Regions from separate parts of the Serratia sp. LSHTC3 genome, predicted to be linked through region 2. Evidence: predicted binding sites of a transcription regulator. Region 2 holds the regulator's gene; each other region holds the start of a gene.
The links. The regulator PurR, encoded in region 2, represses purine synthesis genes. The targets are predictions, from matches to a motif close to CANGCAAACGTTTGCNTG.
Positions count from the first base shown of each region.

Region 1 (8,049 bases), 450 kb from region 2:
TCCGCAACGCCTTCCGCCACGAAGTCGAACACGCTGCCGCCGATATTGCGCGGCGGATCCTGTTGCAGACGCGCCACGATCAGATCCTGTTCGTAGATCACCCGGCCGTCGTCCAGCGGGATCTCTTTGCCGAGGATCTTCAGCAGCGTGGATTTGCCGGCGCCGTTGCGCCCGACCAGACACACGCGCTCGTTGTCTTCAATATGAATTTCGGTGTTGTCTAACAGTGGCGCATCGCTGAAAGAGAGCCAGGCGCCGGACATGCTGATTAACGACATAGTAATTATTTTCCTTCGCCGGCGTGAGTCACCAGCCAGCAGTTGTGGATCTGACGGTTACGGGCAAAATCCTGCGACAGCGTCTTGGCGGTGATCTCTTTCGCCTCCAGACCCAACGCGCTCAGCCCTGCCATATCCATTTGGAAACCGCGCTTGTTGTTCGAGAACATGATGGTCCCGTTGCGGCGCAGCAACCGTTTCAAATCTTTCATCAGCGCCAGATGATCGCGCTGCACGTCAAAGGTGTTCTCCATCCGCTTGGAGTTGGAGAACGTCGGCGGATCGATGAAGATCACGTCGAACTGTTCATTGGCGTTGCTCAGCCAAGACAGGCAATCGGCCTGGATCAGCCGATGCTGACGGCCGGTCAGGCCGTTGGCGCGCAGGTTCTTCTCCGCCCATTCCAGGTAGGTGCGCGACATGTCCACCGTGGTGGTGCTGCGCGCGCCGCCCAGCCCGGCGTGCACGCTGGCGGTGCCGGTATAGGCGAACAGGTTGAGGAAGTCCTTGCCATTGCTCATCTCGCCCAGCATACGGCGCGCGATGCGGTGATCGAGGAACAGGCCGGTATCGAGATAGTCGGTCAGGTTGACCCACAGCTTGGCGTTATACTCTTCCACCAGCAGGAACTCGCCCTTCTGCGCCAGTTTCTCGTACTGATTTTTGCCCTTCTGGCGCTCGCGGGTTTTCAGGATCAGCTGATTCGACGGCAATTCCAGCACCGCCAGCGTCGCGTTGATCACATCGAACAGGCGCTGACGCGCCTTCTGCGCATCGACGGTTTTCGGCGGCGCATACTCCTGCACCACCACCTTGCTGCCGTAACGGTCCACCGCGACGTTGTATTCTGGCAGATCGGCGTCGTACAGGCGGTAGCATTCAATGCCTTGTTGCTTCGCCCACTTGTCGAGCTTCTTCAAATTCTTGCGCAGACGGTTGGCGAAATCTTCCGCCACCTGCACGCCGCCGGTGGCGCTACCGGCCGGGCTTGCCGCCAGCTGATAGTTTTTCTGCACGCACTCCAGCGGGCCGTTCTTCGCCTTGAACTGGCGCTCGGCGCGCAGCTGCAGGCAGCTCAACAGCTCCGGCGAGGCGCTGAACAGCGACAGTTGCCAACCGCCGAAGGCGTTTTTCATCACGCGCCCCAGCATGTTGTGCAGCGCGATCAGCGCCGGTTCGCTTTCCAGACGCTCGCCGTAAGGCGGGTTGCTGATCACCGTGCCGTGCGGGCCTTCCGGCAGCGGGTTGGTCAAGCGCGCGACGTCGCCGACATTGAAGGTGATCAGCTCGGCGACGCCGGCGCGGCGGGCGTTGCCGCGCGCCATTTCAATCACCCGGCGATCGATATCGGAGCCGAAGAAGCGAGAGGCGGTTTCCTGCAGGCCGCGGCGCGCGCGCACCTGCGCTTCGGTGGTGACTTCACGCCACAGTTCGGCGTTGTGGCCATTCCAGGCGCTGAAGCCCCAGTGTTGACGGTGCAGGCCCGGCGCGCGATCGGCGGCGATCATCGCCGCTTCGATCAACAGCGTGCCGGAGCCGCACATCGGATCAAGCATCGGCGTGCCCGGCTGCCAGCCGGAACGCAACACGATGGCGGCCGCCAGGTTTTCCTTCAGCGGCGCCTGGCCGGTGAGATCGCGGTAGCCGCGCTGGTGCAGGCCTTCGCCGCTCAGATCGAGCGCCACGCTGGCCATATCGCGCTGCAGGAAGACGTTAACGCGAATGTCCGGCTGCTGTTTGGCAACCGTCGGGCGTTGGTCGAGCTTACGGGTGAAGCTGTCAACGATGGCGTCTTTCACCTTCAGCGCGCCATACTGGCTGTTGCGGATCTCTTCGTTCACGCCGCTGAAATGCACGGCAAAGGTTTTATCCACGCCAAAAATGCTCGGCCAGTCGATCGCCTGCACCCCGAGGTACAGATCCAGATCGCTGTGCACGCGGAATTCGTTCAGCGGCAACAGAATGCGCGAAGCCAGGCGGCTCCACAGCAGGCTTTGGTACAGAAGACGATCGTCACCCTGAAAATGTACCCCGCCCTGCACCACTTTGCAGTCGTGAGCGCCAAGCGCTTCCAGCTCGCTTTTTAACAGTTCTTCCAATCCACGCGCCGTGCTGGCAAACAGAGAGTTCATATCGTACTTATCACCAAAAAGAAAATTGTTGCGCATTATAGCTAATCCGCACCGCTTGTCATAAAGTTGCTCCCTTCTATTTAATCATCGCACGGAGATAAGGGTGATCACGCTTTCCAGACTCTACGTCCATCCGGTTAAATCACTGCGCGGCCTGCAGCTTTCCTACGCCCAGGTCGGCAGCAGCGGTCTGGCCTTCGACCGCAACTTTATGATCACCGAGCCGGACGGCACCTTTATTACCGCGCGCCAATACCCGCAGATGGTGCTGTTCACGCCGGCGCTGTTGCCGGACGGGCTATTCCTGACCGCGCCGGACGGCGAAAGCGCCGCCATTCGCTTCAGCGACTTCGCCGCCGCGCCGCAGCCGACCGAGGTGTGGGGCAACCATTTCACCGCGCTGATCGCGCCGGATGAGATCAACCGCTGGCTGAGCGGCTATTTCCAGCGCGACGTGCAGCTGCGCTGGCTGGGGCCGGAGCTGACCCGCCGGGTGAAGAAGCACCCCGAAATCCCACTGACGTTTGCGGACGGCTATCCTTATCTGCTGATTAACCAGGCTTCGTTTAACGATCTGCAGCAGCGTTGCCCCGGCAGCATCAAGCTGGAACAGTTCCGCCCCAATCTGGTGGTGAGCGGCGCCACCGCCTGGGCCGAGGACGGCTGGCAGGTGATCCGCGTCGGCGACGTGATGTTCGATCTGGTGAAACCCTGCAGCCGCTGCGTGCTCACCACCGTCAGCACCGAGCGCGGCCGCAAGCACCCGAGCGGCGAACCGCTCAGCACGCTGCAAAAATTCCGCTCCGCCGACAACGGCGATATCGATTTCGGCCAGAATATGATCGCCCGCAACAGCGGCATCATCCGCGTGGGCGATACGGTGGAAGTGCTGTCGACCAAGCCGCCGCGCCCTTATGGCGCAGGCAAAGTGGTGGAGAGCGTGCAGGTGCCGCAAGACAGCGCGCACAGCGTCACGATCGAATATGAAGGAAAGGTGTTTACCGGCAACAACCAGCAGATCTTGCTCGAACAGTTGGAACAGCAAGGCATCCGCGTGCCTTACTCCTGCCGCGCCGGGATTTGCGGCAGTTGCCGCATTACGTTGCTGAGTGGTGAGGTCGCGCCCCTGAAGAAAAGCGCGCTGGGCGACAACGGCACCATCCTGTGCTGCAGCTGCATCCCGAAAAGTGATTTGACCCTGGCGTAAACCGCCTTATACCGCCCTGTCGTAAGCCGGGGCGGCGCTTTCATCCTGCGCGCACGGTTTCAGCCGATCGTGCATCACCTTGATGGCGTCGCCCAAGACCATGGTACGGCCAGCGACCGTCAGCTGATTTTGCGCCAGCAGGCACAGGCTGGCGTTATCCCCGGCCTCCACCACCAGCAAGCGCGCTTCCGCGCCGCTCTCCATCACTTTCACCGCCGCCAGCTCGCCGTTTTTCGGCTGCAGCGGGTAATGCTGCTGCGAGAAATGCCAGCTCTTTGGCATCAGCGGTTTCAGGAAGCGATAGGCGACCAGCGCATTCAGCACCAGCTCGGCGCGCTGTTCATGGCTAAGCTTGACCTGCTTGCACTGTTCTTCATAGGTGAAATAAAGGGCGGCGTCATCCACGCAAAAAGCACATTCATCAAAGGCGTCCGGCGTTAACATTTTGGCCGGGAAACGTGAACGAAAGATCATACCATTAGCTAAATCCAGCATTAGCCGATCGTGTTCGGCATCAAAATACCAACGCCAATTATCGTCAGGTTTTATCTTCATTTCGTATCCTTCTCGCTGCCTATGCCAACGCCGCACTCACCCTAAAAGGCAATTTTATCACCGATGAAATCGCTTAAACATCGGATAATTCCGCGAACGATATTTAAGCTAACGAACAAAATATAGACGAGCCGGGGGCAGAAATAAACCCCCGGAATAAAATGAGAGGAAAAATATTAGATATGGGTAACGATATCTTTAATCAAACGCGGGCCGTGATAGATAAATCCGGAATAAATTTGCAGCAGGCTCGCGCCGGCCTCCATTTTTTCGCGCGCCGCCGTCAGCGAATCGATGCCGCCTACGCCAATAATCGGCAGGCGCCCCTGCAGTTCGGTGGAGAGACGACGGATAACTTCGGTGCTGCGTGATTGCAACGGACGCCCGCTTAACCCGCCCGCTTGTTCGCAGTAATTCAACCCCTGGATCAATTTTCGATCCAACGTGGTATTGGTGGCGATCACGCCATCGATATTATGCCGCACCAGGCTATCGGCAATTTGGATCAATTCTTCTTCTGAAAGATCCGGCGCGATCTTTACCGCCACCGGCACATATTTGTGATGACGCGCATGTAATTCCTGCTGCTTATTTTTAATCGCAGCCAAAAGATCGTCCAGCGCTTCGCCATACTGTAAGGATCGTAACCCCGGCGTATTCGGTGAAGAGATGTTAATCGCGATATATCCGGCATACGGATAAACTTTATCCATGCAGATCAAATAATCGTCTTTGCCCTGCTCGACCGGCGTGTCTTTATTCTTGCCGATATTGATCCCAAGAATGCCGCCGAAATGGGATTTCTTAACGTTTTCAACCAGATTGTCCACGCCATGGTTATTGAACCCCATGCGGTTAATCAGGCCTTCCGCCTCAACCACGCGGAACAAGCGCGGCTTGTCGTTGCCCGGTTGCGGACGCGGCGTCACGGTGCCGACTTCCACATGGCCGAAGCCCATCGCGCCGAACGCATCGATGCATTCGCCGTTTTTATCCAGACCGGCGGCCAATCCCAGCGGGTTTTTAAACGACAGCCCCATGCAGTTGACCGGTTTGGTCGGCACGGACTGACGGACAAGAAACGCTAATGGGGTGCCGGTAATACGGCTGAGCTGACGAAAGGTCACTTCGTGCGCGCGCTCCGGATCGAGCTGGAACAACGCTTTCCTGATGAGGGGGTAGTACATGGACTCTCCTGATTTCCCGGTTGCAAACCGGGGGCGTATTATCCGGTATCCCCCGCCTAATTGGAATTGATTAAAGGCAAAAAAAGCCGTTTTTACGCAATCGTTTTCCCTCTTCACCGCCAAATCGGCGCTAATCCGCTTTTGCGCATATCCAAATCAAAAAATGAGATTTAAAAAACGCGCCGGGTTGCTGGTAGGTTTAAAACACTTCCTATTGATTTTCTAATTAAACCTAACTTTTAGTTATAAGGAGTGGCAATGCGCGTTATATCACTGGCCGGTAGCCCACGCATCCCATCACGTTCCGCCGCGCTGCTCTCGCTGAGTCAGAACTGGCTGCGGCAGCAAGGGGTGGAAGTGACGGCCTATACCCTGCACGACTTTGACGCCGAAGATCTGCTGTACGCCAACTTCAACAGTCCGGCGATCAAGGCGTTTGCCGAGCAGCTGGCGCAGGCCGACGGCCTGCTGATTTCCACGCCGGTTTATAAAGCGTCGTTCTCCGGCGCGCTGAAAACCCTGCTGGATCTGCTGCCGGAACGCGCTCTGGATCATAAGGTGGTGTTGCCGCTGGCGACCGGTGGTTCGATCGGCCACATGCTGGCGGTGGACTATGCGTTGAAACCGGTACTGGCGGCGCTGAAAGCGCAAGAGGTGCTGCACGGCGTGTTCGCCGACGACAGCCAGATCCAGCTGACCGACGAAGGCGCCACGCTCACCGACGCCGTGGCCGCCCGGCTGGAAGAGGCACTGGCCAGTTTCTATCTGGCACTTGGCCGCCGCAAACCGCCGGCGCTGCGCGTCGCCTCGCCACTGGCGGCGCGTCAAACCGCCTGAAACGCCTGGAAAAGGAGAGCCTGAATGAAACAACGCATTGCTTTGCGGCGTTGGCTGAGCGCCGCCGCCTTCACCGGCCTGCTGTCGCTGGTTTGGGCCAACGCCGCCGTCGCTCAGGATCCGGCGCAGTTCCGCATCGGCTACCAAAAAGGATCGGTCAGTCTGGTGCTGGCGAAGAGCCACCGGCTGCTGGAGGAACGTTTCCCCGCCACCCGCATCAGTTGGATCGAGTTTCCCGCCGGCCCGCAAATGCTGGAGGCCCTGAACGTCGGCAGCATCGATCTGGGCAGCACCGGCGATATTCCGCCGATCTTCGCGCAGGCCGCCGGGGCCGATCTGCTGTATGTCGGCGTTGAGCCGCCCAAACCGAAGGCGGAAGTGATCCTGGTGCCGGAAAACAGCCCGATCAAAACCGTCGCCGATCTGAAAGGCCATAAGGTCGCGTTCCAGAAAGGATCCAGCTCACATAACCTGCTGCTGCGATCGCTGCAAAAAGCCGGACTGAAATTTACGGATATCCAGCCCGCCTATCTGACGCCCGCCGATGCGCGCGCCGCATTCCAACAGGGCAACGTCGATGCCTGGGCGATCTGGGATCCTTATTATTCCGCCGCGCTGCTGCAGGGCGGCGTTCGGGTGCTCGGCGACGGCACCGATCTGAACCAGACCGGCTCCTTCTATCTGGCGGCACGCCCTTATGTCGAAGCCAACGGCGCCTTTATCAGCCAGGTCCTGACGGTGCTGACCCAGGCCGATGCGCTCACCCGCAGCGACCGGGCGCAAAGCGTGACCTTGCTGGCCAACGCCATGGGGCTGCCGGAACCGGTGATCGCCAGCTATCTGGATCACCGCCCCCCGACCGCCATCACACCGCTCGATGCGCATACCATCGCCGCGCAGCAGCAAACCGCCGACCTGTTTTACGCCAACCGGCTGGTGCCGGTGAAGGTCGACATCTCGCAACGCATCTGGCGCCCAAGCGCGCAATAAATACGGGAGAGCATTGACGATGAGCCTGAACGTTTTCTGGTTTTTACCCACCCACGGCGACGGCCACTATCTTGGCAGCGCACAGGGTGCTCGCAGCGTCGATCACGGTTACTTGCAGCAGATCGCCCAGGCGGCGGATCGGCTGGGATTCGGCGGGGTACTGATCCCCACCGGCCGCTCCTGCGAAGACTCCTGGCTGGTGGCCGCCTCGCTGATCCCGGTCACCCAGCGGCTGAAATTTTTGGTCGCGCTGCGGCCGGGCATCATCTCCCCTACGCTGGCGGCGCGCCAGGCGGCGACGCTGGATCGCCTGTCCAACGGGCGCGCGCTGTTCAATCTGGTCACCGGCGGCGATCCGGAAGAGCTGGCGGCCGAGGGGCTGCACCTTAGCCATGAAGAACGCTACGAAGCCTCAACCGAGTTCACCCACATCTGGCGCCGGGTGCTGGAAGGGGAAACCGTCGATTTCCACGGCAAGCATATTCAGGTGAAAGGCGCCAAACTGCTGTTCCCGCCGGTGCAACAGCCGCGCCCGCCGCTCTATTTCGGCGGATCCTCCGCCGCCGCACAGGATCTGGCCGCCGAGCAGGTAGAAATGTATCTCACCTGGGGAGAGCCGCCGGCGCAGGTTAAGGCGAAGATCGAAGAGGTGCGCGCCAAAGCGGCGGCGAAAGGCCGCCAGGTGCGTTTCGGCATCCGGCTGCACGTCATCGTGCGGGAAACCACCGAAGAAGCCTGGCGCGCCGCTGACCGGCTGATCGCCCACCTCGATGAGGAAACCATCGCCAACGCGCAGCAGGCCTTTGCGCGCTTCGACTCCGTCGGCCAACGGCGCATGGCGGCGCTGCACGGCGGCAAAAAGG
Region 1 is NZ_JBXUNP010000002.1:511,212-519,260, reverse strand. It holds gene AC2CGI_RS09620 (ABC transporter ATP-binding protein) at 1-278, opposite strand, end outside; gene rlmKL (bifunctional 23S rRNA (guanine(2069)-N(7))-methyltransferase RlmK/23S rRNA (guanine(2445)-N(2))-methyltransferase RlmL) at 284-2,410, opposite strand; gene AC2CGI_RS09610 (YcbX family protein) at 2,514-3,617, shown strand; gene AC2CGI_RS09605 (cell division protein ZapC) at 3,624-4,172, opposite strand; gene pyrD (quinone-dependent dihydroorotate dehydrogenase) at 4,349-5,359, opposite strand; gene ssuE (NADPH-dependent FMN reductase) at 5,618-6,196, shown strand; gene AC2CGI_RS09590 (sulfonate ABC transporter substrate-binding protein) at 6,221-7,186, shown strand; gene ssuD (FMNH2-dependent alkanesulfonate monooxygenase) at 7,206-8,049, shown strand, end outside.
Region 1: the regulator PurR is predicted to act here: its motif matches at 5,453-5,470, upstream of pyrD (quinone-dependent dihydroorotate dehydrogenase).

Region 2 (8,049 bases):
CTCGACGCGAGACCACAAAGTGACATTGTCACCAGTTCGTCACGTTGAATTCCCTTGCGGGACAAGGCTATACTCGCTTGTGCTTCAATCCACCCGCCGTCTGCCACGGCACAGTCAATTCAGAGGAATTATGCGCTTACTCCATACCATGATCCGCGTCGGTGACCTGCAACGCGCCATCGACTTCTACACCAAGGTATTAGGCATGCGCCTGCTGCGCACCAGCGAAAACCCGGAGTACAAATACTCCCTGGCTTTCGTCGGCTATACGGAAGAGAGCGAAGGCGCAGTTATCGAACTGACCTATAACTGGGGCACCGACAGCTACGATATGGGCACCGCCTTCGGCCACCTGGCGCTGGGCGTGGATGACGTTGCCGCCACCTGCGACAGCATCCGTCGCGCCGGCGGCAAAGTCACCCGCGAAGCCGGCCCGGTGAAAGGCGGTACCACGGTTATCGCCTTCGTCGAAGATCCGGACGGCTACAAAATCGAGCTGATCGAAAACAAACACGCCGGTCAGGGCCTCGGCCACTAAGCCTCCCCTTCAGGGCGCGTTGGCGCCCTGCTGATTCTCCGCGCGATAGCGCCTGCAACCGGGCGCAAAATTTGCCATAATGCGCGCTGCATTCGATGAAGATAAGAAACTGATGGCCGAGAAAAGTGATCTTAACGCCCTGAGTGGTCGTTTTCGTGGGTTTTATCCCGTAGTAATAGATGTTGAAACCGCCGGCTTCAACGCCAATACCGATGCGTTGCTGGAGATCGCCGCCGTCACGCTGAAAATGGATGAGGACGGCTGGCTGCAGCGGGACGAAACCCTGCACTTCCACGTGGAGCCTTTCGAGGGCGCCAACCTGCAGCCGGAAGCGCTGGCGTTTAACGGCATCGATCCGCACAATCCGCTGCGCGGCGCGGTCAGCGAATATGACGCGCTGCACGCCATTTTCAAAGCGGTGCGCAAAGGGCTCAAGGATCGCGGTTGCAATCGCGCCATTATCGTGGCGCACAACGCCAACTTCGATCACAGCTTTTTGATGGCCGCGGCCGAACGCGCCGGCCTGAAGCGCAACCCGTTCCATCCGTTCGCCACCTTCGACACCGCCGCGCTGAGCGGCCTGGTGCTGGGGCAAACGGTGCTGGCCAAAGCCTGCATCGCCGCCGGCATGCCGTTCGACAGCAGCCAGGCGCACTCCGCGCTGTACGACACCGAGCAAACCGCCCTGCTGTTTTGCGAGCTGGTTAACCGCTGGAAACGTCTCGGCGGCTGGCCGCTGCCCGCCGGCGATCTCGCCGAATAAAACCAACAAAAAAGGCGGCCCAGTTACACTGGCGCCGCCCGTTACGCGATAATCGCAAGCCCGTCGATTAAGACTGCTGGTCTTCCTGCGCTTTATACTTTTCTGCCGTTTCTTTGATCAGTTGCTGCAGTTCGCCGCGCTGATACATCTCGATGATGATATCGCAACCGCCGACCAGCTCACCATCTACCCACAGCTGCGGGAACGTCGGCCAGTTGGCGTATTTTGGCAGCTCGGCGCGGATATCCGGGTTCTGCAAAATGTCCACATAGGCGAAACGCTCGCCGCAGGCGGACAGCGCTTGCACAGCCTGCGCGGAAAAGCCGCAGCTCGGCAGCTTTGGCGAACCTTTCATGTAAAGCAGAATCGGGTTTTCAGCGATCTGGTGCTGAATTTTTTCAAGTGTCGTCGTCATTTATTGCTTCCTCAAGCCACATTTCATGGCTACAACATGCATCACGCGGGCTATTGTAGCGGCTGGAACAGTCGCAAGAAAACGCCATCTTTTGCAAGGATATTCGCCCGCCGCCGATCGCGTTTCACCGGCCACGTCATTCCGGTCAAAACATACGTTGAGAATAACATTTTTAATCCGACCATTTCACTAATATATTGCGCCGCGATGCCGGCGCGGCTTAATTATATCCGCCACCGTCGCCTGGCGCTTTTTTATACATCAACAGGCTGATTTTAAACCAAAAAAAATGTCATTAACGTTTTCTCACAATATGGATTATTATTTATGAGTTCTTCGCTGTTTTATATGGTGAAGTTCGGGAATACTGTAACTCTTTCGATATCCGTTTCGGGGCCAAGGTTGGTGACGTCGACATGCGTTTAATTCTTACGCTCTTTGCGCTGCTGTTTACGCAGCTCTTCTTCAATTTGGCGCACGCTGCGCCACAGGCGCGCGTTGCCGCCGAGCAGCGTAAAAGCCATGCTAATGAAGCGCGGCCCGATGACCGCAGAAAAAAGAAAGCGGATAAAGCCGCCAAAAAAGCCAAAGTGACGGCCCCCGAGAAAAAAACCAAGACCGCCAAGGCCAAAAGCGAGAAAAGCGCGAAAAAGATCGTCAGCGCCAAACCCAAGGCCAAAGCGCAGAAAACCGCCAAGATTAAAGTCACCCCGCCGAAAAAGGGCTATAAAAAAGGCTATGGCCGCCACCGCGACGCCGGTATGGCCACCGCCAAACTGGCGCGTGAAGAAAAGCCGTTAAAACTCAGCCCGGCGCACAAAAAACGTTACCAGCATGCCAAACAGACCGCGATGGCCAAGCTGATGGATCAGATGGGCAAGCCTTACCGCTGGGGCGGCAGCTCGCCGCGCACCGGCTTCGACTGCAGCGGCCTTATCTATTACGCCTATAAGGACGTGGTGAAAATCAAGATGCCGCGCACCGCCAACGAAATGTATCACCTTCGCGACGCGGCGCCGATCAAGAAAAGCGAACTGGAAAGCGGCGATTTGGTGTTCTTCCGCATCAACAACCGCGGCGTGGCGGACCATGTCGGCGTCTATCTCGGCAACGGCAAATTCATCCAGTCGCCGCGCACCGGCGAAGAGATCCGCATCAGCCAGCTCGACAACGACTATTGGCAAAACCATTACATCGGCGCACGCCGCGTAGTGACGCCGAAAACCATCCGTTAATTCCCTGTTCTGCGCGGTTGCGGCCCCGGTCGCAACCGCCTGCTCAAGCTATCGCCCATCGCACTCCCCCACGCGCATTTCTCGCTTTTCCTCCTGTTTTTTATGATGAAAATTGTTAAGATTGAATGACCACAATAAAAAACGGCCCATCTGGCTCCCGCCTGGGCGGGAAGAAAGTGGCGCTGTAAAGGAGGAAGCAATGTCGTTTGAATTACCTGCATTACCGTATGAGAAAAACGCGCTCGAGCCGCACATCTCCGCCGAGACCCTGGAATACCACTACGGCAAACACCACAATACCTACGTGGTTAACCTGAACAACCTGGTGAAAGGCAGCGAGTTCGAGGGCAAATCGCTCGAAGAGATCATCAAGACCTCCAACGGCGGCGTGTTCAACAACGCCGCGCAGGTGTGGAACCACACCTTCTACTGGCACTGCCTGTCGCCACAGGGCGGCGGTGAACCGCAGGGCGAACTGGCGGCGGCGATCGTCAAATCCTTCGGCTCTTTCGCTGCGTTCAAAGAGCAGTTCACCGATGCCGCCGTGAAAAACTTCGGCGCCGGCTGGACCTGGCTGGTGAAAAAACCAGACGGTGCGCTGGCGATCGTCAACACCTCCAACGCGGCAACTCCGCTGACCGGTGAAGATAAACCGCTGCTGACCGTTGACGTGTGGGAACACGCGTATTACATCGATTACCGCAATGCGCGTCCAAAATACCTGGAAAACTTCTGGGCGTTGGTCAACTGGAAATTTGCGGCGGAAAACCTGGCGTAAACGCAGGCCTTGCCGAAGTGACGAGGCGCAGCCAGGCTGCGCCTTTTTTAAAACCGGCGGGAGATCAGTTCAACGCGGCGACAAAGCTGAAAGCGATGATCATCGCCAACGCGCCGACGGTAGTGAACAGAGACATCTTCAGATCGGTATCCATGACAACTCCTTTAAAATGGGCTTTCCTAAGGATAAAAGGCGCACAATTAGTACGTCAAATCATTTTCCCACAGTTCGCCGATAAAATCTTGTTATCATTTCCCGGTTTATAATCTCGATTACCTCTTCCACTTTTGTTCAATATGCGACAAAATTCGCAGTTCACAACTGCGTACCGGCATCCATGCCCCTCCTGATTAAGCGCTGAAGACTTCAACACACTAAAAACTCAGTTTTCGCTTCTCTGGAGAAGGATCTACGTAGGCAAACGATTAACATCACACTTACATGCTGTAAACATGTGAGTTCAGGAGTCATTCCTTACATGGCAACGATTAAAGATGTGGCCAAACGCGCGGGCGTTTCCACCACCACCGTTTCGCACGTCATCAATAAGACTCGTTTCGTCGCCGAAGAGACCAAAGCGGCCGTGTGGGCCGCGATCAAAGAGCTGCACTACTCGCCGAGCGCCGTGGCGCGCAGCCTGAAAGTCAATCACACCAAGTCTATCGGTCTGCTGGCCACCTCGAGCGAAGCGCCCTATTTTGCCGAAGTGATCGAGGCGGTGGAAAACAGCTGCTACAGCAAAGGTTACACCCTGATCCTGTGCAACTCGCACAACAATCTGGACAAGCAGCGCGCCTACCTGGCGATGCTGGCGCAAAAGCGCGTCGACGGCCTGCTGGTCATGTGTTCCGAATACCCGGATCAACTGCTGGGCATGCTGGAGGACTACCGTAATATCCCGATGGTGGTGATGGACTGGGGCGCTGCGCGCGGCGACTTCACCGACACCATCATCGATAACGCGTTCGAAGGCGGCTATCTGGCCGGCCGTTACCTGATCGAGCGCGGTCACCGCGATATCGGCGCCATCCCGGGCCAGCTGTCGCGCAACACCGGCGGCGGCCGTCATCAGGGCTTTATGAAGGCGCTGCAGGAAGCGCATATCGACATTCGCGAAGAGTGGATCGTCCAGGGTGACTTCGAGCCGGAGTCCGGCTACAAGGCGATGCACCAAATCCTGTCGCAAAAACAGCGGCCGACCGCGGTATTTTGCGGCGGCGACATCATGGCGATGGGCGCCATCTGCGCCGCTGATGAGCTGGGGCTGCGAGTGCCGCAGGATATTTCCGTGATCGGCTATGACAACGTGCGCAACGCCCGCTACTTCACTCCAGCGCTGACCACCATTCACCAGCCTAAAGAGCGCCTGGGAGAAATGGCCTTCACCATGCTGCTGGATCGCATCATCAGCAAGCGCGAAGAATCGCAGGTGATCGAAGTGCATCCGAAGCTGGTGGAACGCCGTTCGGTCGCCGACGGTCCGTTCATCGACTACCGCCGCTAATCCCCTGAGCCGGAAGCCTGCACGGCTTCCGGCGCCGCCTCGCTCAGCCACTCCTGATTCAGCGTCTCGCCATCGCCCAGATACGCCAGCAGCCAACTCATCGCCGGCGACGGTTTATCCTGCTGCCAGGTCAGGCAGCAAGGGCTGGCGGGAAACGGCTGCTGCAGCTGCAACGCCTTCAGCTCACCGCGCTGCACCAGCGGCAGCGCCCGATGCGCCGGCATCATGCCGACGCACAGCCCGGCGCACAGACAGTCGAGCGCCGATGTCCAGTCCGGCACCACCAGCCGCCGCTGGTTATCCAGCGTCCAGGTGACGCGCTTGGGCAGATTGCGCGAGGTGTCTTCCAGACAAAGCGCAGGGTACGGCCTCAACCGATCGTCATTTAACGGCCCTGCCAGCTGCGCCAGCGGATGCTGTGGGCTGACTACGCACAGCCAGTTCATGTAGCCCATATCGCGGAAGGCAAAGCCGCCGCCGACCGGCACCGCGCGCGTGGCGCCGATCGCCATGTCCACCCTGCCGTCCACCAACGCATCCCAAACGCCGTTGAACACTTCGGGTTGCAGCATCAGTTCAACATCGGGGAAATGGCGGTAGAAATCCAGCACCAGCTGGCGGCTGCGCTGGGGTTTGACGATGATGTCGACTGCGATATTCAGCTGGCCGCGCCACCCGTTGGCCACCTGCTGACAGTGGCGACGGGTGTCGAGCATTTTTTTGATAACAACTCTCGCATCCTTGATAAACAGCGCGCCGGCCGGCGTCAACTCCACATCACGGTGACGCCGCTCAAACAGCGGCACCGCAAGCCATTGTTCCAGTTGCCGCACGGTATAGCTCACCGCCGACGGCACCCGGTGCAGCTCCTGCGCCGCCGCGCTGAAACTGCCGGTGCGCGCGACCGCGTCAACAACTTCAAGAGAATATTCAGACCACATCGCTTTGCCTTCAATTTTTTTAACAGCACTTTGCAAATATTACCGTTTCACAAGCAGAGATCCAGCCGGATACACTGGCCGGCGCTAAAAACCTGCGACACTAAAATATTAACGAGAAATACCATGCGAAATTCTTTTGGCTTTATGTTCTACCTCGCCGGCCTGAGCATGTTGGGTTATCTGGCGACCGATATGTACCTGCCCGCCTTCGGCGCCATGCGGGAGGAACTGCAAATTTCCGCCGGCGCGGTCAGCGCCAGCCTGAGCATCTTCCTGGCCGGCTTCGCCTTCGCGCAACTGCTGTGGGGGCCGCTCTCCGACCGGCTGGGCCGCAAACCGGTATTATTGATCGGCCTGACGCTGTTCGCGCTCGGCTGCCTGGGCATGCTGTGGGTAGAAAATGCCGTGCAGCTCTGGATACTGCGCTTTATTCAGGCCGTCGGCGTCTGTTCCGCCACCGCCATCTGGCAAGCGCTGGTGGTCGACCGCTATCGCGAAGGCCAGGCCAACCGCGTGTTCGCCACCATCATGCCGCTGGTGGCGCTGTCACCAGCGCTGGCGCCGCTGCTTGGCGCCTGGCTGCTGAACCACGCCAGCTGGCGTGCGATCTTCGCCGCGCTGTTGGTGATCACCGCACTGCTGCTGCTGCCGACGCTGCTGCTCAAAGAGCGCGCCAAAACGCCCCCCGCCGCCGACGCGCCGAAAAACGGCGTCAGCTTCTGGCAACTGTTGAAATCTCCGGTGTTCAGCGGCAACGTCGCTATGTACGCCGCCTGCTCGGCCGGTTTCTTCGCCTGGCTGACCGGTTCGCCGTTCATCCTCGGCGATATGGGCTATAGCCCGAGCGACATCGGTCTGAGCTATGTGCCGCAAACGCTGGCCTTCCTGCTGGGCGGCTACGGCTGCCGCGCCGCGCTTAAGCGCATCAATGGCAAAACTCTGCTGCCGTGGCTGCTGGTAGCTTATGGTGTCAGCATGGTGGCGCTGTATCTGGTGGCGACCCTGACCAATCCGACGCTCACCACTCTGCTGATCCCGTTCTGCGTGATGGCGCTGGTCAACGGCGCCGGCTACCCGATCATGGTGGCGAATGCGCTGATGCCGTTCCCGGAAAGCAGCGGCAAAGCCGCCGCGCTGCAAAATACGCTGCAATTGGGGCTGTGTTTTGTGGCAAGCATGCTGGTGTCGGCGTTTATTGCCCAGCCGCTGTTGGCGACGGTGACGGTGATGGTATCTACGGTAGTCCTGGCCGCGCTGGGTTATTTCCTGCAGCGGGGAAAAGCGGCCGATGCGCAGCAAAAGGCACAGCGGGAACATGCTAACTCAGCGTCATAATTGCCAAGATTAATAATCACTTAAAGAATATGTGTGCCGAGTGCGATTTACAGTTGAGTCAACGCCTCGGCACGCCTATACTCAAAAACAACCTTGTAAAGTAACACCTTATAATCTCTATATCTCAATCAGCTATTGTGTACGCGCCTTGCGTCACACTCTTTTTTTAAAGGGGCGTTTATCCTGCGCCGTTTGCGTCGGGCCGTTTCTTTAAATTTCCTCTGTTCATAGTCGGATATCAGACGCCGCGGGCTTATTTCCCGTTGGTATAGGTATGCACCCGCAGAAATTGTCTAAGCTGTTTCCTAACGGGTCATCAGTCAGAAGAAGGTGATGGAGAAGCTATGAGTTCATCGTGTATAGAAGATCTGAGCATCCAGGATAACCAGTGGTACCGTATCGCGCACGAAATGCTCGGTCTGGCCGGTATCGAAATCAACGGATCGCGCCCTTTCGATATTCAGGTTAAAAATCCCGAATTCTTTAAACGCGTTTTGCAGCAAGGATCCCTGGGCCTGGGCGAAAGCTATATGGACGGTT
Region 2 is NZ_JBXUNP010000002.1:959,677-967,725, reverse strand. It holds gene gloA (lactoylglutathione lyase) at 131-538, shown strand; gene rnt (ribonuclease T) at 618-1,301, shown strand; gene AC2CGI_RS11925 (Grx4 family monothiol glutaredoxin) at 1,369-1,716, opposite strand; gene AC2CGI_RS11920 (C40 family peptidase) at 2,133-2,951, shown strand; gene sodB (superoxide dismutase [Fe]) at 3,151-3,729, shown strand; gene cydH (cytochrome bd-I oxidase subunit CydH) at 3,794-3,883, opposite strand; gene purR (HTH-type transcriptional repressor PurR) at 4,208-5,233, shown strand; gene punR (DNA-binding transcriptional activator PunR) at 5,230-6,174, opposite strand; gene punC (purine nucleoside transporter PunC) at 6,298-7,509, shown strand; gene cfa (cyclopropane fatty acyl phospholipid synthase) at 7,854-8,049, shown strand, end outside.

Region 3 (8,049 bases), on a different contig from region 2:
CCGGACGCCAAGGATCATATTTTCGACAGCAGCTACGTCCCGCTGCATTGGGATGGCATGTATAAGCCGACTATTCCCGAGTTCCAGCTGTTCCACTGCGTGGCGGCGCCGTCGCCGGACGAAGGCGGGTGCACTACCTTCGTCGACACCACGCGCTTGCTGGCCAATGCGGACGAAGCGTTGCTGGATCAGTGGCTGTCGGTCTCGATCACCTACCGCATCAAGCAGGTGGTGCACTACGGCGGTGAAGTCTGTTCGCCGCTGGTGGTGCAGCACCCGAACGGCAGGGGCTTGATCATGCGCTACAATGAACCGCCGACGGAGGGGAAAAAATTCCTCAATCAACATGCGCTGGAATATCACGGCGTGCCGGAACAACAGCAGGAACAGTTCCACCACACTCTGCAGCAGCATCTGTACGATCCGCGTCACTATTATGCCCACCAATGGCAACAGGGTGACGTGGTGGTGGCGGACAACTTCTCGCTGTTGCACGGCCGCGAGGGCTTTACCGCCCGTTCCGCGCGTCATTTGCAGCGCGTGCATATTCAAAGCAATCCGGTGTGCGCCAATCTGGCGCTGAAGCCGGCTAACACAGAAGCGTAAAGGAGCATTATGGCAAGGATATTGATGGCGGCAGTCGCCACTCCGGGGCACGTTTACCCGATGTTGGCCATCGCTCGACACCTGATTGCCCAAGGGCATCAGGTGCGGATGATGACCGGCGCGCTGTTTCGCGAACGCGCCGAGGCGGCGGGCGCGAGCTTCGTGCCGTTCGACGCGCAGGTGGATTTCGATTACCGCCACCTGGAGCAGCACTTCCCCGAGCGCGCCGCCCTGCCGCCGGGCAATGCACAGATGGCGCTGGCGCTGAAAGATTTCTTCGCCGCGCCGATCCCGCTGCTGGATCGGCAACTGCGTGCGACTATCGCTGCCGAAGACACCGATCTGCTGATGGTGGAGAACTGCTTCTACGGCGTGCTGCCGCTGCTGCAGTCTGCCGAACGGCCGCCGGTCTTCGGTATCGGCGTTACGCCGCTGTCGTATTCTTCGCGCGATGCTATTTTTTATGGCCCGCGCATCCCGCCGGCGCTGCTGCCGCAGGCGTTGACCCGTGAGCAGTTGGTGGATGAAGAAACGCGCGTGCTGCTCGATGAAGTACAGCAGAGCTTCGATGCGGCGCTGGTGCAGGCGGGCGGGCGGGCGCTGGATCGCCCGTTCACCGACGCGCTGATCGGCGGCTGCGAGCGTTTCCTGCAGCTGGCTACCACGGCGCTGGAATATGAGCGCGACGATCTGCCGAGCGGCGTGCGCTTCGTCGGCCCGCTGCGCAGCGGCGGCCAGCCGGCGTCGGAAGAGACGCTGTGGGAGGCGGACGACCGCCGGCCGCTGGTGATCGTGTCTCAGGGCACGTTGGCCAATGTCGATTTGCATCAGCTGATCGTGCCGACGCTGCAGGCGCTGGCGCATCTGCCGGTGCGGGTGTTGGCCACCACCGGCGGGCGGGCGACGGAAGGACTGATGGACGCGCTGCCGGCCAATGCCAGAGTGCGGGAGTTTATCTCCTTCGAACGCTGGTTGCCGGAGACGGCGCTGCTGATCACCAACGGCGGTTACGGCTCGATCAACTATGCGCTGAACAGCGGCGTGCCGCTGATCGTCGCCGGCACAGGCGAAGACAAACTGGAGGCGGCCGCGCGCGTGGTCGCCGCCGGCTGCGGCATCAGCCTGCACACCAGCACGCCAAGCCCTGAACAGATCCTGGCGGCGGCGACGCGCATTCTGCAGCAGCCGATCTATCGCCAGCGCGCGGCGCTGGTGCGTGAGGACTATGCCCGCCACGATGCGCTGACGGCGATCGCCAACGAAGTGGCCGCCATTACCGCCTGACATCGCCGCACTCCGTTCCTCAGGCGCCGTTTTCGGCGCCTTTTTTCTGCATTTTTTTGCCATGGAAACTGCATGATTATGTACAATCGTCGCAGGCCGCCAAATCGGTTGAATGTTAATCTCACGACAGCGCCGCTGATGAAAACGGGGGAATATCATAATTTTCTAATTATGAAATGAATCCTCTGGCGGCGCTGCAGCGGGGCAGTTACCCTGAATCGATAGCCTAATGGGATAGGCGTCAAATCAAGAAGAGAGCAAGCATGAGTGATTCACAAATCCGCATTGCGATTGCGGGCGCCGGCGGCCGGATGGGCCGTCAGTTGATCCAGGCGGTGCAGCAGGCGGAAGGCGTGGTGTTGGGCGCGGCGTTGTCGCGCCCGGGTTCAAGCCTGATCGGCGTCGATGCCGGCGAGTTGGCGGGCATTGGCGCGCTGGGCGTCAAGGTAAGCGACAGCCTGGAGAAAGTGGCGAGCGAGTTCGACATTTTGATCGACTTCACCCGCCCGGAAAGCACGCGGAACTACCTGGATTTTTGCGTGGCGCACCACAAGGCGATGGTGATTGGCACCACCGGCTTCGATGACGCGGGCAAGCAGGCGATCCGCGCTGCAGCGCAGCATATCGGCATCGTGTTCGCCGCCAACTTCAGCGTCGGCGTCAACCTGGTGCTGAAACTGCTGGAGAAGGCCGCGCAGGTGATGGGCGACTATACCGATATCGAAATCGTCGAGGCGCACCACCGCCACAAAGTAGATGCGCCGTCGGGCACGGCGTTGGCGATGGGCGAAGCGATTGCCGGCGCGCTGGGGCGCGATCTGAAAAGCTGTGCGGTCTATGCGCGCGAAGGCCATACCGGCGAGCGCGATCCGAAGAGCATCGGCTTTGCCACCATTCGCGCCGGCGACATCGTCGGCGAGCACACCGCGATGTTCGCCGACATCGGTGAACGGGTGGAAATTACCCATAAGGCTTCCAGCCGCATGACTTTTGCCAGCGGTGCGGTGCGCGCGGCTGCCTGGCTGCATAACCGGGATAAAGGTTTATTTGATATGCGCGACGTGTTGAATTTGGACCAGTTATAATTGATTTGCATACCATCGTGATGTGGTTGTATTGATCATAATGCTATGATAATCGGGCAATAATTTTATTGTCCTTTTTTTTAACATGATAAATATCATGTTGATTTTATTTCATTGCCAAAGCTGTTATTTGTCTGTATTTACTTTGCTAATCATCTCCTTTTTTTCCACTCTCGGCTTTTTCAGCGTCTTTTTTGTCCCATTTCGGCGCTATTTTCCGTCATTCTTCCCCGCAACCGTTTTCCAGCCCCGGTTTTCTGTGTTTTTATCGGCGCTCAAGCCGCATGAGCGCCGAGAACTGCAAAAATAAAACAAAAAACGGCAGTTTGGGTAGACAAGCCAGGCACTCATCATTAAAATGCGCCCAATTTGCCAAAAATTGGCCTCGCGGACGGTTTTTGCATTGATTTAGATCGCGATATCTGAATTAATATGCAAATATTGTGATTGATTATTCCTTGGAGGGTGTTTTGATAAAGTCAGCGCTATTGGTTCTGGAAGACGGAACCCAATTCCACGGTCGGGCCATCGGGGCAGAGGGAACGGCAGTGGGGGAAGTGGTCTTCAATACGTCGATGACCGGTTATCAAGAAATCCTCACTGATCCTTCCTATTCCCGCCAGATCGTTACTCTTACTTATCCTCATATCGGCAATGTCGGCACCAATGCTTCCGACGAAGAATCCTCCGCAGTACACGCCCAAGGCCTCGTCATTCGCGACCTCCCGCTGATCGCCAGCAACTACCGCAACGAAGAAAGCCTGTCCGACTACCTCAAGCGTCACAACATCGTGGCGATCGCCGATATCGATACCCGCAAATTGACCCGCCTGCTGCGCGAGAAGGGCGCCCAGAACGGCTGCATCATCGCCGCCGATTCGCCGGACGCCGCGCTGGCCCTGGCCAAGGCGCAAGGTTTCCCGGGGTTGAAGGGCATGGATCTGGCGAAAGAGGTCACCACCCAAGAGGCCTACAGCTGGCAGCAAGGCAGCTGGACGCTTGAAGGCGACCTGCCCGAAGCCAAAACCGCCGCGGAACTGCCGTTCCACGTGGTGGCTTACGACTACGGCGCCAAGCGCAACATCCTGCGCATGCTGGTGGATCGCGGCTGCCGCCTGACCGTGGTGCCGGCGCAGACCCCGGCCGACGAGGTGCTGAAAATGAATCCGGACGGCATCTTCCTGTCCAACGGCCCGGGCGATCCGGAGCCGTGCGACTACGCCATCACCGCCATCAAACAGTTCCTGGAAACCGACATTCCGGTGTTCGGCATCTGCCTGGGCCACCAGCTGCTGGCGCTGGCCAGCGGGGCGAAAACCATGAAGATGAAGCTCGGCCACCACGGCGGCAACCACCCGGTGAAGGATCTGGACAACAACACCGTGATGATCACCGCGCAGAACCACGGCTTTGCGGTAGATGAGAACAATCTGCCGGCGAACCTGCGCGTGACGCACAAATCGCTGTTCGACCACACGGTGCAGGGCATTCACCGCACCGACAAAGCGGCGTTCAGCTTCCAGGGCCACCCGGAAGCCAGCCCAGGCCCGCACGACGCCGCGCCGCTGTTCGATCACTTTATCGAACTGATTGAGACTTACCGTTCTAACGCCAAATAATCAGGAGCAGTAAAAAATGCCAAAACGTACAGACATAAAAAGCATCCTGATCCTCGGCGCTGGCCCGATCGTTATCGGCCAGGCGTGTGAGTTCGACTACTCGGGTGCCCAGGCGTGTAAAGCGCTGCGCGAAGAGGGTTACCGCGTCATTCTGGTCAACTCCAACCCGGCGACCATCATGACCGACCCGGAAATGGCCGATGCGACCTACATCGAGCCGATCCACTGGGAAGTGGTGCGCAAGATCATCGAAAAAGAGCGCCCGGATGCGGTGCTGCCGACCATGGGCGGCCAGACGGCGCTGAACTGCGCGCTGGAACTGGAGCGTCAGGGCGTGCTGGCCGAGTTCGGCGTTACCATGATCGGCGCCACCGCCGATGCGATTGACAAGGCCGAAGATCGTCGCCGTTTCGATGTGGCGATGAAGAAAATCGGTCTGGATACCGCGCGTTCCGGCATCGCGCACACCATGGAAGAAGCGCTGGCGGTGGCCGCTGACGTCGGCTTCCCGTGCATCATCCGCCCTTCCTTTACCATGGGCGGCACCGGCGGCGGCATCGCCTACAACCGCGAAGAGTTCGAAGAGATCTGCGAACGCGGCCTGGACCTGTCGCCGACCAACGAGCTGCTGATCGATGAATCGCTGATCGGTTGGAAAGAGTACGAGATGGAAGTGGTGCGTGATAAGAACGACAACTGCATCATCGTCTGCTCCATCGAAAACTTCGACGCCATGGGCATCCACACCGGTGACTCGATCACCGTCGCGCCGGCCCAGACCCTGACCGACAAGGAATACCAAATCATGCGCAACGCCTCGATGGCGGTGCTGCGTGAGATCGGCGTCGAAACCGGCGGCTCCAACGTGCAGTTCTCGGTCAACCCGAAAACCGGCCGCCTGATCGTCATCGAAATGAACCCGCGCGTATCGCGCTCTTCGGCGCTGGCGTCGAAAGCCACCGGCTTCCCGATCGCCAAGATCGCCGCCAAGCTGGCGGTGGGCTACACCCTCGATGAGCTGATGAACGACATCACCGGCGGCCGCACCCCGGCGTCGTTCGAACCGTCCATCGACTACGTCGTGACCAAGATCCCGCGCTTCAACTTCGAGAAGTTCGCCGGCGCCAACGATCGCCTGACCACCCAGATGAAGTCGGTCGGTGAAGTGATGGCCATCGGCCGCACCCAGCAGGAGTCGCTGCAGAAAGCGCTGCGCGGCCTGGAAGTGGGCGCCACCGGTTTCGACCCGAAAGTGAGCCTGGACGATCCGGAAGCGCTGACCAAAATCCGCCGCGAGCTGAAAGACGCCGGTTCCGACCGCATCTGGTACATCGCCGACGCCTTCCGCGCCGGTTTGTCGGTAGACGGCGTGTTCAACCTGACCAACGTCGACCGCTGGTTCCTGGTGCAGATTGAAGAGCTGGTGCGCCTGGAAGAGCAGGTGGCCGACGCGGGCATCAACGGCCTGAACCAAGAGTTCCTGCGCACCCTGAAGCGCAAAGGCTTCGCCGATGCGCGTCTGGCCAAGCTGGCCGGCGTCGCCGAGAGCGAAATTCGCAAGCTGCGCCACAGCTACGGCCTGCATCCGGTCTACAAGCGCGTGGATACCTGCGCGGCGGAATTCGCCACCGACACCGCCTACATGTACTCCACCTATGAAGAAGAGTGCGAATCCAACCCGACCAACGACCGGCCGAAAGTGATGGTGCTGGGCGGCGGGCCGAACCGTATCGGCCAGGGCATCGAGTTCGACTACTGCTGCGTGCACGCCTCGCTGGCGCTGCGCGAAGACGGCTACGAGACCATCATGGTCAACTGTAACCCGGAAACCGTCTCCACCGACTACGACACCTCAGACCGCCTGTACTTTGAGCCGGTAACGCTGGAAGACGTGCTGGAAATCGTGCGCATCGAGAAGCCGAAGGGCGTGATCGTGCAGTATGGCGGCCAGACTCCGCTGAAGCTGGCGCGCGAGCTGGAAGCCGCAGGCGTGCCGGTTATCGGCACCAGTCCGGACGCCATCGACCGCGCCGAAGACCGCGAGCGCTTCCAGCAGGCGGTCAACCGTCTGGGTCTGAAGCAACCGGCCAACGCCACCGTCACCGCCATCGAACAGGCGGTGGAGAAGGCGGCGGCCATCGGCTATCCGCTGGTGGTGCGTCCTTCCTACGTGCTGGGCGGCCGGGCGATGGAAATCGTTTACGACGAAACCGACCTGCGCCGCTACTTCCAGACTGCGGTCAGCGTATCCAACGATGCGCCGGTGCTGCTGGATCGCTTCCTGGACGACGCGGTGGAAGTGGACGTCGATGCCATCTGCGACGGCGAACGCGTGCTGATTGGCGGCATCATGGAGCACATCGAGCAGGCGGGCGTGCACTCCGGCGACTCCGCGTGTTCGCTGCCGGCGTACACCCTGAGCCAGGAAATTCAGGACGTGATGCGTCGTCAGGTGGAAAAACTGGCGTTCGAGCTGCAGGTGCGCGGCCTGATGAACGTGCAGTTCGCGGTGAAAGACAACGAAGTCTACCTGATTGAAGTCAACCCGCGCGCCGCGCGCACCGTGCCGTTCGTCTCCAAAGCCACCGGCGTGCCGCTGGCCAAAGTGGCCGCGCGCGTGATGGCGGGCAAAACGCTGGTCGAGCAGGGTGTGACCGAAGAGATCATCCCGCCGTACTATTCGGTGAAAGAAGTGGTGCTGCCGTTCAACAAATTCCCGGGCGTCGACCCGATTCTGGGGCCGGAAATGCGCTCTACCGGGGAAGTGATGGGCGTGGGCCGCACCTTCGCGGAAGCCTTCTCCAAAGCGATGCTGGGCAGTAACTCGGGCATGAAGAAGCAGGGCCGCGCGCTGCTGTCGGTGCGTGAAGGCGATAAAGCCCGCGTGGTCGATTTGGCCGCCAGCCTGCTGAAGCAGGGCTTCGAGCTGGACGCCACCCACGGCACCGCGGTGGTGCTGGGCGAAGCGGGCATCAACCCGCGCCTGGTCAACAAGGTGCACGAAGGGCGTCCGCACATTCAGGACCGTATCAAGAACGGCGAGTACACCTACATCGTCAACACCACGGCAGGCCGTCAGGCGATTGAGGACTCCAAGCTGATTCGCCGCAGCGCACTGCAGTACAAGGTGCACTACGACACCACGCTGAACGGCGGCTTCGCCACCGCGATGGCGCTGAAAGCGGATCCGACCGAGCAGGTGACGTCGGTGCAGGAAATGCACGCGCGCATCGGCAAGTAACAGCGCGATAACGCAACGTAAGGGGCGCTGCAGATGCAGCGCCCTTTTTTATTCAGCGAATTTGTCGGCTGGCGTTAAAAATTTCCGCTATCAATCAGTGGGCAAACTGTCACTCTGTGTGATTGGTATATGCTTGGTGTATTGGCAAGGAACGAAGGAACGACGATAACAATGATTCTGATAATTTATGCTCACCCGTATCCTCGGCATTCGC
Region 3 is NZ_JBXUNP010000003.1:429,913-437,961, forward strand. It holds gene AC2CGI_RS14890 (TauD/TfdA dioxygenase family protein) at 1-606, shown strand, start outside; gene AC2CGI_RS14895 (glycosyltransferase) at 631-1,890, shown strand; gene dapB (4-hydroxy-tetrahydrodipicolinate reductase) at 2,154-2,975, shown strand; gene carA (glutamine-hydrolyzing carbamoyl-phosphate synthase small subunit) at 3,446-4,594, shown strand; gene carB (carbamoyl-phosphate synthase large subunit) at 4,611-7,835, shown strand; gene kefF (glutathione-regulated potassium-efflux system oxidoreductase KefF) at 8,007-8,049, shown strand, end outside.
Region 3: the regulator PurR is predicted to act here: its motif matches at 3,205-3,222, upstream of carA (glutamine-hydrolyzing carbamoyl-phosphate synthase small subunit).

Region 4 (8,049 bases), on a different contig from region 2:
CCGAGGCGCAGGTGCCGCAGGTGAAAACCTTCCTGCAGCAGCACCAGATCAAGCCGGAAACCTATTACCCGATCGTGCGGGTGCGCCTGACCGAGATAAACCAGCAGGTGGCGACCGAGCGGGTGCATGAAGACGATCCGGGCGGCGAGGCGGTGAACCGTGAGCTGAACCTGACCTGGCTGGCTGAACTGCCGGATCACAATCCGCTGGTGGCGGGCAATTGGCCGCCGAAAACCGGCGAGGTTTCGATGGATGAAGGCATCGCCGGGCGGCTGAAGATCAAGCTGGGCGACACGCTGACCTTCAGCGGCGATACCCAGGCGTTCAGCGCCAAAGTCACCAGCCTGCGCCAGGTGGATTGGGAGAGCCTGAAGCCGAACTTTTACTTTATCTTCCCGCCGGGCGCATTGGACGGCCAGCCGCAGACCTGGCTCACCAGCTTCCGCTACGACGGCGACGGCCAGATGCTGACCCAGCTCAACCGTCAGTTCCCGACGCTCAGTCTGCTGGACATCGGTGCGATCCTGCAACAGGTCGGCGGCGTGCTGCAGCAGGTCAGCCGCGCGCTGGAGGTGATGGTGGTGCTGGTGGTGCTGTGTGGCGGCCTATTGCTGCTGGCGCAGGTGCAGGTCGGCATGCGTCAACGCCGCCAGGAGCTGGTGGTGTACCGTACGCTGGGGGCCGGCAAACGGCTGCTGCGCCGCACGCTGTGGTGCGAGTTCGCCCTGCTGGGGCTGGTGGCGGGCATCGCGGCGGCGGTGGGCGCCGAGGCGGCGCTGTGGCTGTTGCAGAGCCGGGTGTTCGACTTCCCGTGGACGCCAACGCCGGTGCTGTGGTGGGCGCTGCCGCTGGCCAGCGCGCTGCTGTTGTCGCTGTGCGGCGGCTGGCTGGGTGTGCGCCTGCTGCGCGGCAAGGCGCTGTTCCGCAGTTATGAGGGGTGATGCGGCTATTTATAACGCCGGATGTGATAAGCACCCGGCTTGGCAGAAAAGAGAGGCGTCGTCTTTAAACTGTATTATTTTCGTGTTTTATAATGTGTGATCTGCGGGTTACCACCAGGAACGAAGGGAATGAAAATCTACTGGTCACTTAAAAGTATCCCGGAATTAAAAAATTTGCCTTTGCGCGAACGTCTCGGACGTTGGCAGCGTGGCCTTGCTTCAGCGGGATTCTTTAACGGAACGGGCATATTGCTGGTTGCATTGTTGCCGTGGTTTTCGATTCTTATCGCTAACGATCTGACCCTTAATTACCCTTTCTTGCGCAATCATATCGTCACAGCGCTTGGATATGGCATCAGTGGTTTTTTGGGTATGAATCTGATGATAAGAAGTATGCTAAGGAAAAATAAGAATATTTTTTCTGATTAAGCGCAGCGGTTTAAAATTGTCGTCATAAAAAAGGGGTTAGCCTTGGGCTAACCCCTTTTACTTTCGGCGGCGTGCGCTTTAGGCCAGCTTCTGCTGTGCCCAGGCCAGCCCGCTTTGGTATTCGCCCGGCAGCAGCGGTGCCAGCGTCTGCAGCGCCTGGCGCAGATCGGCGGCGCTCGGGTCGTTCAGATTGAGGTGGCCGACCTTGCGGCCAGGGCGCACCTCTTTCTCATACCAGTGCAGGTGCACCAGCGGCAGCGACAGCCACTGTTCGTTGACGGCGGTGCCGATCAGGTTGACCATCACCGATGGCGTGCTCACCACCGGCTGCGGCAGCGGCAGGCCGAGGATGGCGCGCAGGTGCAGCTCGAACTGACTGATGGACGCGCCGTTTTGCGTCCAGTGGCCGCTGTTGTGCACGCGCGGCGCCAGTTCGTTGATCAGCAGCCGATCGCCGACGATAAAGCACTCCATCGCCATCACGCCGACGTAGTTCAGCTCGTTCAGGATCGCCGCCAGCATCTGCTCGGCCTGTTGCTGCAGCGCCGGGTTGGGCTGCGGCAGCGCCACGCTGGTGCGCAGGATGCCGTCTTCATGCAGGTTATGGGTCAGCGGGTAGAATACCGAACGGCCGTCGTGGCCGCGCGCGCCCACCAGCGACACTTCGCCGGAGAAATTGATGCCTTGCTCGACGATGCACTCGCCATAGGCGTCGGCCGGCAGTTCGGCTTCCTGGCCGGGGCGCAAGCGCCACTGGCCGCGGCCGTCATAGCCACCGACCCGGCGTTTGACGATCGCCAGTTCGCCCAGCGAAGCGAATACCTGCGGCCATTCGGCGGCGCTCGCCAGCAGCTGCCACGGCGCGGTCGCCAGGCCGAGCTGGTCGAGCAGCTGTTTTTGCGTCAGGCGATCGGCCAGACGCGGGAAGATGTCGCGGTTGACGAAGGCGCTGTGGGTCGCCAGTTCGCGCGTCAGCGCGGTTTCCGGCCAGCGTTCGATCTCGGCGGTAATGACGCTGTTCTGATACGGCACCGCCTCGGGTTCGGCATCGATGCCGATGGGGTAGACGGCGATGCCCAGCGGTTCGCCGGCCTGGCGCAGCATGCGCCCCAGCTGGCCGTTGCCCAGTACGCAAACCGGCTTCATGCGTCCTCCCGCGGATCGGGGTGGTTCAAAACGTCTTCAGTCTGCGCCTGACGCCAGTCCGCCAAACGCTGCGCCAGCGCGGCGTCGTGCAGCGCCAGGATCTGCATCGCCAGCAGCCCGGCGTTGGCGGCGCCGGCTTTGCCGATCGCCAGCGTCCCCACCGGAATGCCGCGCGGCATCTGCACGATGGAGTAGAGGCTGTCTACGCCGCTCAGCGCGGCACTTTGCACCGGCACACCCAGCACCGGCACCAGGGTTTTCGCCGCCAGCATGCCCGGCAGATGCGCCGCACCGCCGGCGCCGGCGATGATCACGTCAAAGCCGTTGGCGGCAGCCTGCTCGGCGAAGCTGAACAGCTTGTCCGGCGTGCGGTGAGCGGAAACGACTTCGACATGGAAGGGGACATCGAGCTGGGTCAGGACTTCGGCGGCGAACTGCATGGTGGCCCAGTCACTTTTCGATCCCATTACAATTGCGATTTTAGCCCCGGCATTGGCGGCTGAAGCGGCGTTGGCTCCCATGGGTGTAAGGCTCCTGTGATTTGTCTGGCGTCGGCTGAGGGCCGAATGAGGGCGTAGAGCATACCATGAGCGCACGGCGAGGAAAACGGTTGCGTCGCCGGTTTTCACCGGCGAAAGCGCGAATTTTCACTCGCGCGCCTGCGCGGAACTCAGAATGGGAATTGGATCAGCTCGACGGCGTCGGCGCTGACTTTGATCATCGATCCTTCGACGTGCCAGGCGCCCAGCACCGCGCGATGGGCTTCGCCGTTGCTCAGCGCCAGCCGGTGCACCGCCGGGCGATGGGTATGGCCGTGGATCATCCAGTGCACGTCGTGGCGCAGCATCGTTTGCTCGACCGCCTGCGGGTTGACGTCCATGATGGCTTCCGACTTGTACTGGTTGGATTGCTGGCTGCGGGCGCGCATGTTGGCGGCGATCTTCAGTCGCCAGCGCAGCGGCAGCGCGAGGAACAATTTTTGAATCAGCGGGTTGTGCACTTTACGGCGGAATTGCTGATAGGCTTGATCGTCGGTGCACAGGGTGTCGCCGTGCAGGATCAGGATCCTGCGGCCGTACAGCTCCAGCACTTTTTCTTCCGGCAGCAGCTGCATGCCGCTGGCGCGGGCGAAGCGCTTGCCGAGCAGAAAATCGCGGTTGCCGTGGATGAAATAGCAGGGCACGCCGGCCTGTTGCAGCGCTTTGAGCGCCGCGGCGATCTCCGCGTGCAGCGGCTCGGGATCGTCGTCGCCGATCCAGGCTTCAAACAGGTCGCCGAGGATGTACAGCGCGTCGGCGTGCACCGCTTCGCGCCGTAAAAAACGCAGAAAACCGGCAGTGATTGCCGGTTCCTGTGCGCACAAGTGCAGATCTGCGATGAACAGCGTACTCATGCAGCCGCGATTACTCGCTGACGGTCACGCTGTTGATGACGACGTCTTCTACCGGTACGTCCTGGTGCATGCCGCTGCGGCCGGTTTTCACGCCTTTGATCTTGTTGACCACGTCCATGCCTTCAACCACTTCAGCGAACACGCAGTAGCCCCAGCCCTGCACGTTTTCGCCGCGGAAGTTCAGGAAGTCGTTGTCAGCCACGTTGATGAAGAACTGTGCGGTGGCGGAGTGCGGATCGTTGGTGCGCGCCATTGCCAGGGTGCCGATGGTGTTTTTCAGACCGTTGTTGGCTTCGTTCTTGATGGTCGCGTTAGTCGCTTTCTGGTTCATGCCCGGCTCGAAACCGCCGCCCTGGATCATGAAGCCGTTGATCACACGGTGGAAGATGGTGTTGTCGTAGAAACCGGCGCGGCAGTAGTTCAGGAAGTTTTCAACGGTAACCGGCGCTTTGTCAGCAAAGGTCTTGATAACGATATCGCCGTGATTGGTGTGGAAAGTAACCATAGTTTTAATCCTAACAAGGTGAAGTGAGACGTCACGTAAAGCGAGTGAACATTCAGACCGCCCTTATAACATATCCGCCCCAGCGAGTCAGCAGCGGCTCAACCGCGCACTGTCTGTGGTAATTGCATTTGTGTTATATTATAACAATTGCGCCGGCCGGCGAATTTCGCGCATTTTATTCGCGTGAAGTCAGCAAAGCTTGGCCTTAACCTTGCAATAGATCAGGCTTCAGGTTTCAATACGCTACCGGGCGTAAAACCTGAAGCCCGGTTATCTTTTTTGTTATCACGCACACCACGGAATCTCCCGATGCTAAAGATTTTTAATACCCTGAGTCGTCAAAAAGAGGAATTCAAACCCATTCATGCCGGGAAAGTGGGCATGTACGTGTGCGGGGTAACCATCTATGACCTGTGTCACATCGGCCACGGTCGTACCTTTGTCGCTTTCGACGTGGTGGCGCGTTATCTGCGCTATCTCGGCTATTCGCTGAACTACGTGCGCAACGTCACCGACGTAGACGACAAAATCATTCGCCGCGCGGCGGAAAATCATGAGACCTGCGACCAGCTGACCGAACGCATGCTGGCGGAAATGCATGCCGACTTCGACGCGCTGCTGATCGATCGCCCGGATCAAGAGCCGCGCGCAACCCAGCACATCGCCGAGATCATCGAGATCACGCAGCGTCTTATCGATCGCGATCACGCTTACGTGGCCAGCAACGGCGACGTGATGTTCTCCATCGACAGCGATCCGCAATACGGCCTGCTGTCGCGTCAGGATCTGGATCAGCTGCAGGCCGGCGCGCGCGTGGAGATCGACGACGTGAAGCGTAACCCGATGGACTTCGTGCTGTGGAAAATGTCCAAGCCGGGCGAGCCGAGCTGGCAGTCGCCGTGGGGGCCGGGCCGTCCGGGCTGGCATATCGAATGCTCCGCCATGAACTGCAAACAGCTGGGCACCCACTTCGACATCCACGGCGGCGGTTCCGATCTGATGTTCCCGCACCACGAGAACGAGATCGCGCAGTCGAGCTGCGCCCACGACGGCCCGTACGTCAATTACTGGATGCACTCCGGCATGGTGATGATCGACAAAGAGAAGATGTCCAAATCGCTGGATAACTTCTTCACCATCCGCGACGTGCTCGGCCATTACGATGCGGAGACGGTGCGTTACTTCCTGATGTCCGGGCACTATCGCAGCCAGCTGAACTACAGCGAAGAGAACCTTAAGCAGGCGCGCACCGCGCTGGAGCGCCTCTATACCGCGCTGCGCGGCACCGACGCCGATGCCGCGCCGGCCGGCGGTGAAGCGTTCGAAGCCCGCTTCCGCGAAGCGATGGACGACGACTTCAACACTCCGGAAGCCTACTCGGCGCTGTTCGATCTGGCGCGCGAAGTTAACCGCCTGAAGAGCGAAGACATGGCGGCGGCCAACGGCATGGCGGCGGAGCTGCGCAAGCTGGCGAAAGTGCTCGGCCTGCTGCAGCAAGAGCCGGAGCAGTTCCTGCAAGGGGGCGCACAGGTTGACGACGGTGAAGTGGCGGAGATCGAAGCGCTGATCAAACAGCGTAACGAAGCGCGTGCCGCCAAGGACTGGGCGCTGGCGGACGCCGCTCGCGATCGCTTGAACGAGATGAACATCGTGCTGGAAGACGGGCCGCAGGGCACCACCTGGCGCCGTAAGTAAGCCGGCCGAAGTGAAAACAAAAAAGGCGCTGAATTCAGCGCCTTTTTCTATGGCTGCAGGTTAGGGTTTAACCATGACCTTGCCGCCGTTGAACTCCACCACCTGATCGGCGACGATCTTGCAGCGCTTGCGGGTTTCGACCTTGCCGTCGACTTTCACCAGCCCTTCGGCGATGACTTCTTTGGCGGCGCCGCCGCTTTCACACCAGCCCTGGAACTTCAGCAGATCGCACAGTTCGACGTGGGGATGATTGTCCAGATTGAAAATTTCCATACTGCCTTACTTATTTAGGTTGAACGTCGTGATATTCCTCGCAGGCCTGCAAGGTATTTTGGATCAGTGTAGCCACGGTCATCGGGCCAACGCCACCCGGCACCGGGGTGATGTAGGCGGCGCGCTCGCTGGCGGCGTCAAAATCGACATCGCCCACCACTTTACCGCTTTCCAGACGGTTGATGCCGACGTCCACCACGATGGCGCCCGGTTTGATCCAGTCGCCCGGGATGAAGCCCGGTTTGCCGACCGCCACCACCAGCAGATCGGCGTTCTCGACGTGGTGACGCAGATTTTTGGTGAAACGGTGGGTGACGGTGGTGGTGCAGCCGGCCAGCAGCAGCTCCATGCTCATCGGGCGGCCGACGATGTTGGAGGCGCCGACCACCACGGCGTTCAGGCCGTAGGTATCGATGTTATAACGCTCCAGCAGGGTGACGATGCCGCGCGGCGTGCACGGGCGCAGCTTGGGCGCGCGCTGGCACAGGCGGCCGACGTTGTAGGGGTGGAAGCCGTCGACGTCTTTATCCGGATGGATGCGCTCCAGCACCTTGACGTTATCGATGCCGGCCGGCAACGGCAGCTGCACCAGAATGCCGTCGATTTCCTCATCGGCGTTCAACTGGTCGATCAACGCCAGCAGCTCGGCTTCACTGGTGGCAGCGGGCAGGTCGTAGGAGCGGGAGAGGAAGCCGACTTCATCGCAGGCGCGGCGCTTGCTGGCGACGTAAATTTGCGAGGCCGGGTTCTCGCCGACCAGCACAACCGCCAGGCCTGGGGCGCGTTTGCCGGCCGCCAGACGTTGTTTCACTTGCTCAGCCACTTCGTTTCTAACCTGCTGCGCAATCGTTTTACCATCAATAATCTTTGCTGACATCAGTGTGGAAATCCATCAATTAAGAAAAGCGGGGATGCCGCTATTCTGTCAGAAGCTGAGCGCGCTGTCAGGCGCAGAATCACCCTCGCCGCCGTTGCCGAGGCCGATTTACGCTTTTTTTATGCCGGCTTCAGGAACCTCTACGCCATTTTTACCGGCATTTGCATACGCTGGGGCCATACACAGGGCGAAAGAGGGCAGGATCATGAGAGCGATAACCCGGCTTTATCCGTTGCATCACCAGCCTGGCGAGCAACCGGCGCAGCCTAAACATGTGGGGGAGACGGTGTTCGATTCTTCGCTGCATCCGGCGGACAGTGAGCAACTCACCGCGCTGCATCAGCTCGGCAAGCATGAGGCGGCGCCGTTGTGGCGGGCACGCCTGAATGCGCTGTGGCGGAAGTTATGCGTATGAAGGGCTGCGCCTGGGCAGGCTGCACGCTGTTGCTGGTTTGGGCATCGGGGAGCCAGGCTTCTTTAAACAGCGCACGCGCTGACGCCGCATGGGTTGAAAACGTGGCGGCGACTTGCAACACACGGGTGATTGAGCATGCCGATTGGGGCGACATTGCCGCAGTGGTTATGTCTGCTCGCCTCTGCCAGCGGCGGGACAACGGGCGGCAAGGGCGTGAGCACGCGCCGATTTACGTAGGCGCCGGGCTGGCTCAGCGTAACGGCGCCCGTTGACGAGAACCCTCGCCGCGCGGGCGCTGGTGGAAAAAACGCCATAAAGCACGGCCGCCGTCGTAACGTCATGAAAAGGCATTGACTCGCTAACCTCTGACCGTAT
Region 4 is NZ_JBXUNP010000005.1:217,811-225,859, forward strand. It holds gene ybbP (putative ABC transporter permease subunit YbbP) at 1-941, shown strand, start outside; gene AC2CGI_RS19290 (hypothetical protein) at 1,071-1,370, shown strand; gene purK (5-(carboxyamino)imidazole ribonucleotide synthase) at 1,449-2,516, opposite strand; gene purE (5-(carboxyamino)imidazole ribonucleotide mutase) at 2,513-3,037, opposite strand; gene AC2CGI_RS19305 (UDP-2,3-diacylglucosamine diphosphatase) at 3,187-3,909, opposite strand; gene ppiB (peptidylprolyl isomerase B) at 3,920-4,414, opposite strand; gene cysS (cysteine--tRNA ligase) at 4,724-6,109, shown strand; gene ybcJ (ribosome-associated protein YbcJ) at 6,170-6,382, opposite strand; gene folD (bifunctional methylenetetrahydrofolate dehydrogenase/methenyltetrahydrofolate cyclohydrolase FolD) at 6,393-7,259, opposite strand; gene AC2CGI_RS19330 (hypothetical protein) at 7,465-7,674, shown strand.
Region 4: the regulator PurR is predicted to act here: its motif matches at 3,116-3,133, upstream of purE (5-(carboxyamino)imidazole ribonucleotide mutase).